Regions from separate parts of the Turicibacter sp. TJ11 genome, predicted to be linked through region 2. Evidence: predicted binding sites of a transcription regulator. Region 2 holds the regulator's gene; the other holds the start of a gene.
The links. Region 2 encodes HrcA, which represses chaperone genes, less so after heat shock. Its sites were predicted from a motif close to TTTTAGCACTNNNNNNNNNNNAGTGCTAAAA; they were not measured.
Positions count from the first base shown of each region.

Region 1 (4,446 bases), 530 kb from region 2:
TTAAAGTCAACCGTACGTCCTTGTGAATCAGTGATACGTCCATCATCAAGAATTTGCAATAAGATATTAAACACATCTGGATGAGCTTTTTCAATTTCATCTAATAGAACAATTGAATAAGGTTTACGACGAATAGCTTCTGTTAATTGTCCACCTTCTTCGTATCCAACATAACCTGGAGGTGCTCCAACTAAACGAGAGACCGCATGTTTCTCCATGTATTCACTCATATCGATACGAACGATATGTTCTTCGCTATCGAATAAAAATTCTGCTAAAGCTTTTGCAATTTCTGTTTTACCAACACCCGTTGGTCCTAAGAATAAGAATGAACCAATAGGTCGATGTGGATCTTTAATTCCAGCACGAGCACGAATAATGGCATCACCAACTAAATCAATCGCATCATCTTGTCCCATGACACGACGTTTTAATTCTTCTTTTAAGTTTAATAATTTTTCACGCTCACCTTGAACAAGTTTTGCAATGGGAATCCCTGTCCATCTTGAAATAATTTCAGCAATTTCTTCTTCTGTTACATTTTCACGAAGTAAGCGAGTTTCTTTTCCTGATTCATCACGCTGCATTTCTTCAACTTCAGCAATTTGTTTTTCTAAACTTGGAATTTTTCCATATTGTAATTCTGCTGCTTTTTCATATTCACCGCGCGCTTGCGCCTCCTCCAATGAACGACGAGCACCTTCTAATTCTTTTTTAAGGTCAGCCACACCATGAATCGCTTGTTTTTCTTTTTCCCATTGTAATTTTAAAACATTTAATTCATCTTTTAAATTTGCTAACTCTTTTTGTAACGCCTCTAAACGTTGCTTACTGTTTTCATCCTTTTCTTTCTTTAATGCTGCCTCTTCAATTTCAAGCTGTGTCACACGACGACTAATACGATCGACTTCTTCTGGTAAAGAGTCAATTTCTGTACGAATCGTAGCACATGCTTCATCAATTAAGTCAATCGCTTTATCCGGCAAGAAACGATCCGTAATGTATCGATCAGATAAAGTAGCTGCAGCGACAATCGCACGGTCAGAAATACTGACACGGTGATGTACCTCAAAACGATCTTTTAACCCACGTAAGATTGAAACCGTATCTTCAACTGTTGGTTCATTGACTTGAACTTTTTGAAAACGTCTTTCTAATGCTGGGTCTTTTTCAATGTATTCACGATATTCTTTTAATGTTGTCGCTCCAATACAGTGTAATTCTCCACGAGCAAGTAATGGTTTTAATAAGTTACCTGCATCCATCGCACCATCAGTACGGCCTGCTCCAACAATCGTATGAATTTCGTCAATGAATAAAATAATACGTCCTTCACTATTTTTCACTTCATTTAAAACGGCTTTTAAACGTTCTTCAAATTCACCACGATATTTAGCCCCTGCAACTAATGCTGCTAAGTCTAATTCAAAAATCACTTTATCTTTTAAACTTTCTGGAACATCTTGACGAACGATACGCCAAGCTAATCCTTCAACAATCGCTGTTTTACCAACCCCAGGTTCGCCAATTAAAACGGGATTATTTTTTGTTTTACGAGATAAAATACGAATTGCTCGACGAATCTCTTCATCACGCCCAATCACCGGATCAATTTTACCTGATTTAACATCTTCTACTAAATCACGTCCGTATTTTTCTAATACTTCATATGTTGCTTCTGGGTTTTGAGTCATCACGCGTGAATTCCCCCTTATCTGTGAAATAATTTCTTTTAAATGTTCTTCATTAATTTCATATTTTTTAATGAGTTGCTTCATTTGATAGTCTTTTGACTCAAGCATCGCTAGTAACACGTGTTCAATCGATAAATAATCATCTTTCCATGCACGAGCATAATCATCGGCTTTTAATAACGCACGATTTAAATCGGCCGATACATAAGGATCACCTGTTGCACCCGTTACAGATGGTTTTTTATCTAAAATTTGTTTTAATTCTTGTAATATATCCTGAATCGGATAACCTGCTCTTGAAAAAACACGTGCAGCTAATCCGTCATTATCTTGTAGTAGTACACTTAATAAATGCGGGGTATCAATCTCTTGATGTTGTAATGAAGTTGCAAGAGACTGTGCATTAACTAAGCCCTGTTGTAACTTTTCAGTCATTTTATTAATATTCATTAAACTCACTCCATTTCTATATCATCTAGGATGATGATATTATCATATCACCTTTTTAGCACTCAGTCAATAAGAGTGCTAATAATTTTGCAATGTGAACGTTTCTCATTTTGAAATTAACACTTTTTAATCAAAATCACCAAATTGCGACAAGCTTACAAGTTCATTTGACATGTTATCTATCTATGCTATCATAGTAAAACGGAGGTGTTTCAATGAAAACAAAGAAATTGATTGTCACAGATTTAGACGGAACAGCATTACAAAATTGGGAAATGCTTGATCCTAAAACAAAAGAAGCGTTAATTGCTGCTAAAGAAGCGGGACACATCGTCGTTATCGCAACAGGACGTCCGGCACGTGCATCGTTACACTTTTATAAGGAGTTAGGATTAGATACACCTATTATTAACTTTAATGGAGCTTATATACATCATCCATCTGATGAAAATTTCGAAGATATCGTCGCTCAAATTCCAACAGAAGTCATTGTGACGTTATTTGATTCAGAGTTAAAAGATTATATCGTCAATGCTTTTTGCGAATATAAGGATCACTTATATGTCTTACATCAAGGAGATACCATCCGTGATTGGTTCCATATTGAAACATGTACATCCGTTAAATACGGACCATTTAAAGAAACATTAGATGAACATCCAAATGGCTTTTTACTAGAAGCAAAGGATGGATATGCTCAAAAAGTAATGGATTTCTTACGTGAAAATTATGGAGATATTATCACGTGTCGTAACTGGGATGGAGACAATAAAAATATTATTGAAGTCTTTAAATCCGATACAAATAAAGCAACAGCTATCGAAAAATTAGCTAAATATTTTAACATTGAACAAAAAGATATCATAGCTTTTGGAGACGGAGATAACGATATTGAAATGTTAACCTACGCTGGAACAGGAATTGCAATGGATAATGCCATCGACAAACTAAAAGCAGTGGCTAACACAACCACAAAATCGAACAAAGAAAGTGGTGTCGCTCACTACATTCACGAATATATTTTAACTCCTAAAAAATAACAAAATAGTTACCTACTAGCGGTGACTGTTTATATATAAGTCCAGATAAATTTTCTTCAGAGAAAATTTTTAGAGCCCTACTAATGGTAGATACATTTTCTTCGAAAATGGCAGGTGCAATGTCAACAACTTAAGAAAATCAAAACATATTCTTCTAGCAAAATGATAGGTTAAATGTCAACTATTCGAGCGAATGATAGTCGCTTGATTTGAAATCATTCCAAATTTAAACTTGTTTATGCTCACTAAGTTGTTGACATTGTGGCAGATGACCCCTGGACTATAAAATGTCTTGATACGGCAAGTAGTCCTTGGTTTTGATAGCCTACCTTAGATGTAGAATACTTATCTGTTTATATATATATAAGGCGAAATATAATTCATGTTTTTTTCTATATACTAGCTATAGTAAAAAAGATTCTGGAAAGAACTTATATCAAAACACTCTCTATGATAAGAGTCCTTTTCAAATCATGTTAAAAGTTTTTCGCCATATATATATAATCTAATTTTTAACTTAAAAAAATCTCACTTAAAAAGTGAGATTTTTTAATTTTATTATTTAACAACGATATTTACTAATTTTCCTGGAACGGCAATTGTTTTTACAATTTCTTTTCCTGCAACGAAGTTTTGAACGTTCTCATGAGCCATTGCTACTTCTAACATATCATCTTTTGAAATGTTAGCAGGCACATCAATACGAGCACGTAATTTACCATTAACTTGAGCAATGATTGTAATCGTATCAGAAACTAATTTTGACTCATCGTATGTTGGCCATGCTTCATATGAAACAGTTCCTTCATGACCTAAAACTGACCAAATTTCTTCTGTCATATGTGGAGCAATTGGATTTAATAATTTAACAAATCCTTCAACGTATTCACGTGGAATACTTGTTGCTTTATATGATTCGTTAATAAAGATCATCATTTGAGCAATGGCCGTATTGAAGCTTAATTTTTCATAATCTTCAGTCACTTTTTTCACTGTCTCATGATAAACTTTATCTAATTTTCCATCATTTTCAGTCACTACTTTTTCAGCTAATGTGTGCTCTGGAGTCACAAATAAACGCCAAACACGATCTAAGAAACGACGGCTTCCGTCTAATCCTTCAGTTGACCAAGCGATCGCTGCATCAAGAGGTCCCATGAACATTTCGTATAAACGTAATGTATCTGCCCCATGAGATTCAACAATATCATCTGGATTTACAACGTTTCCTTTAGATTTTGACATTTTCTCATTGTTTTCAC
Region 1 covers NZ_CP069349.1:1,500,778-1,505,223, forward strand. The annotation lists gene clpB (ATP-dependent chaperone ClpB) at 1-2,144, opposite strand, end outside; gene JRC48_RS07335 (Cof-type HAD-IIB family hydrolase) at 2,360-3,184, shown strand; gene leuS (leucine--tRNA ligase) at 3,743-4,446, opposite strand, start outside.
Region 1: a site for HrcA is predicted at 2,198-2,228, ahead of clpB (ATP-dependent chaperone ClpB). Genes of this name have one in related genera too.

Region 2 (4,446 bases):
CATGTCAGAGATTATTCGTTCTGGAATTCAGTCGGTTGAACGTGGACAAGTCGAAGCGGCACGTAGTATCGGAATGAATAGTGTGCAGACGATGATCTACATCGTTTTACCTCAAGCCATTAAGAATTCATTCCCATCGATCGGTAATGAGTTTATTGTTAATATTAAAGATAGCTCAATGCTAAACGTGATCGGAGTAATTGAATTATTCTTCCAATCACGTTCAGTAGCTGGAAGTGCCATGTTATACTCGGAAACTTTTTTCATTACATGTCTCATTTATTTAGTTCTTACAACGATTACCTCTCAAATTTTAAGATTAGTGGAAAAGAAAATGAATATGCCAAAAACATCTTTTCCAGCATCCCAAACCATGCCGAACTCGCTAAGCTAAGGAGGGATTAAAGTGGAAGCAAGTCAAATCATTAACATTCATGGATTAAAAAAATATTTTGGGAATTTAGAAGTTTTAAAAAATATTGAATTTCAGGTCAATAAGGGAGAAGTTATTACCATCATCGGTTCAAGTGGAAGTGGAAAATCAACCTTATTACGTTGTATTAATTTATTAGAAAACCCAGATAGTGGACAAATCTTTTATCAAGGAAAAGATATCCTAACAGGAAGTATTAATATTAATCATCATCGTACAAAAGTAGGAATGGTTTTTCAAAATTTTAATTTATTTCATCATAAAACAGTTTTAGAAAATTGCATGATGGGGCAAATTAAAATTTTAAAGCGTAGCAAAGAAGAAGCAAAAGAAAAGGCAATGTTTTACTTAAAAAAAGTAGGAATGGAACGATTTGCAGATTGCAGTAGCACTCAATTATCGGGTGGCCAAAAACAACGTGTAGGCATTGCAAGAGCGTTATGTATGGATCCTGAAGTTTTACTTTTTGATGAGCCAACAAGTGCACTCGATCCAGAAATGGTCGGTGGCATTTTAGATGTCATGAAGCAGTTAGCAGATGAAGGATTAACGATGATTATCGTGACCCATGAAATGGGATTTGCTAAAGAAGTCAGTGATCGAGTGGTGTTTATGGATCAAGGGGTGATTGCAGAAGAAGGAACACCTGAAGAAATTTTTATTCATCCAAAGCAAGAGCGAACAAAAGCCTTTTTACATCGTTATTTATCAAATAGCTTGTAACCGTTAGTTTTCTAACGGTTTTAAACTATCTACTGATCGTAATCTTTGTCTTTTTTTAGTATAAGTAATTGTGAATGTAAAAATATAAGTGTGAGATACTATGAAAGAAAGTGCAAACTATTTGTAATTTCATGCCAATATGGTATACTAATTTTATATAAATCGGTAGGTAAGGAGGAATAAATATGTCAGTTATTTATGCAACAGAAGAAACATTTGCTCAAGAAATCAGCAGCGGATTAGTTTTAGTTGATTTCTATGCAGATTGGTGTGGACCATGTAAAATGATCGCTCCAGTTTTAGATGAGTTAGCTACAGAATTAGAAGGAACAGTGAAAATCGTAAAAGTTAACGTTGATAATTGCCAATCAGTAGCTGCTGAGTATAAAGTAATGTCAATCCCAACATTAATTTTATTCAAAGACGGACAAGCGGTTCAACAAACAGTTGGATTCCAACCTAAAGCATCATTATTATCATTAATTCAATCAAATAAATAATGAAACATAAAAAAGAGGGCATACTATGTATGACCCTCTTTTTTCATAACTGTTAATTGTTAAAAATAAATTTGGAGTGTTAAAACGAAATGAAATCCATAAAAAACTAAAAAATTAGCACTATGGTGTTGACAGTGCTAATTGATTTATATATAATGATATTAGCACTTAAGATGAACGAGTGCTAAAAGAGGTGTTTACATTGCTAACAGAACGTCAAATATTAGTTTTAAAGGCAATTGTAGAAGAGTTCATACAAACTGCACAACCTGTTGGCTCTCGAATCCTCTCTAAAAAAGAAGATTTGAATTTTTCAGCGGCAACCATTCGTAATGATATGGCTGATCTTGAGGATTTAGGTTTTATTGAAAAAACTCATACATCAAGTGGACGTGTTCCGAGTCAAAAGGGATATCGATACTATGTAGATTTTATTGTAAATCAAGAACCGATTGAGACAACACCAGAAGTAGGGATATTTAAACAATTGTTAGAAAAGAAACAGTTTGAACGTGAGACGACAATTAAAGAAGCTGTTAAGCTTTTGTCTAGTTTAACCAATTATACATCGATCTTACTCGGTCCATCACGTGATTATAGTCGAGTTAAAAAAATTCAATTTGTTCCGATTTCAGATCGTCAAGCGGTATTTGTCTTGATTACTGATCAAGGGCATGTTGAAAGCCGAACAATCACCCTTCCAACTAATATTGACATCACTAGAATGGAAAGCATTATTAAGGCACTCGATGAGTTATTAGTAGGAGAGTATATTGGTCATGTTCAAGAAAAGTTGACAGAGAGTTTTGAAAATCAACTACATGATTTTATCTCCTATAAAGAAGAGATTATGTACGCGATGCTACAACTTTTATCCCAATCATTAAATCAACAAAATTATATTTTGAGTGGGAAGTCAAATATTTTAAAACAACCTGAATTTAACGATTTAGAAAAAGCTTATCGTTTATTTAATATGATAGAAGCAGATGAAATTGTTAAAGTAATAGAGGCCGATGAAGGTGGCCATCAATTAACAGTTAAAATTGGACAAGAGAACGAAATTAAAGCGATGGAGAATTGTACATTAATTACGGTTCCTTATCAAATTAGTGATCAAGAATATGGAAAGATTGCGGTATTAGGTCCAACTCGAATGGAATATCGTAAAATTATCCCTCTTCTTGAACATGTTGCTCGTATCATGTCTGATTTATATAAATAGGAGGTGGGACGATTGAATAAAGATGCCCAATCAGTTGAGGAATTAAATGAGGAACAAACAGAAGCTTTAGAATCAACGTGCTGCCAAGAAGATGAGTGTGAAACGATTGATGAAACAGAAAGCTTAAAACAACAAATTGAAGACTTAAAAGATCAATTGTTACGTAATGCGGCTGAACTTGAAAACTTCAAACGCCGTATGAACGAAGAACGTGCTCGTGAAACGAAATATCGTTCTCAATCATTAGCTACAAATATTATTCCAGCTATTGATAACTTCGAACGCGCGTTATCATCAACAGTTGAGGATGAGAATACAAAAACATTCTTAACAGGATTTAAAATGATCCATACTCAATTAGTGGAAGCTCTAAAACAAGAAGGAGTTGAAGCGATTGAAGCAGAGGGTGTAGCCTTTGACCCAACTGTTCATCAAGCGGTAATGCAAGAAGCTGTAGAAGGTGTAGAATCAGGTATGGTTTTACAAGAATTACAAAAAGGATATAAGCTAAAAGATCGTGTCATTCGACCATCAATGGTTAAAGTTAGCGAATAAAAAATAGATCAAGGAGGATGAATCTCTATGGGTAAAATTATTGGTATCGACTTAGGAACAACAAACTCATGTGTTTCTGTTATGGAAGGTGGAGAAGCAAAAGTTATTGCTAATCCAGAAGGGTTACGTACAACACCATCTGTTGTTTCATTTAAAGGTGACGAGCGTCAAGTAGGTGACGTAGCTAAACGTCAAGCAATCACAAACCCTAACACAATCATGTCTATCAAACGTCATATGGGAACAAACCATAAAGTGACTATTGAAGGAAAAGAATATACACCACAAGAAATCTCAGCGATCATTTTACAAAACTTAAAAGCAACAGCTGAAGCTTACTTAGGTGAACCAGTAACTGAAGCAGTTATCACTGTACCAGCTTACTTTAACGATGCTGAGCGTCAAGCAACGAAAGATGCAGGGAAAATCGCAGGATTAGATGTTAAACGTATCATCAACGAACCAACTGCAGCAGCATTAGCATACGGATTAGATAAAACAGATAAAGAACAAATCATCTTAGTATACGATTTAGGTGGAGGAACATTCGACGTTTCAATCTTAGACTTAGCAGATGGAACATTCGAAGTATTAGCAACTGCCGGAGATAACCGTTTAGGTGGAGATGACTTCGACCAAGTGATCATTGATTGGTTAGTAAAAGAATTCAAAGCAGAAACGGGTGTTGATTTATCAGCAGATAAAATGGCAATGCAACGTTTAAAAGATGCAGCTGAAAAAGCGAAAAAAGACTTATCAGGTGTAACTTCAGTTCAAATTTCATTACCATTCATCTCAATGAATGCAACAGGACCATTACACTTAGAAAAAACATTATCACGTGCACAATTTGATGCAATGACAGCAACATTAGTAGAACGTACAATGGGACCAGTTCGTCAAGCATTAAAAGATGCTAAAATGACAGCTAATGACTTAGATCAAGTTTTATTAGTAGGTGGATCAACTCGTATCCCAGCTGTTCAAAATGCAATTAAAAACGAATTAGG
Region 2 covers NZ_CP069349.1:968,903-973,348, reverse strand. The annotation lists gene JRC48_RS04560 (amino acid ABC transporter permease) at 1-394, shown strand, start outside; gene JRC48_RS04555 (amino acid ABC transporter ATP-binding protein) at 407-1,156, shown strand; gene trxA (thioredoxin) at 1,342-1,656, shown strand; gene hrcA (heat-inducible transcriptional repressor HrcA) at 1,859-2,881, shown strand; gene grpE (nucleotide exchange factor GrpE) at 2,894-3,436, shown strand; gene dnaK (molecular chaperone DnaK) at 3,464-4,446, shown strand, end outside.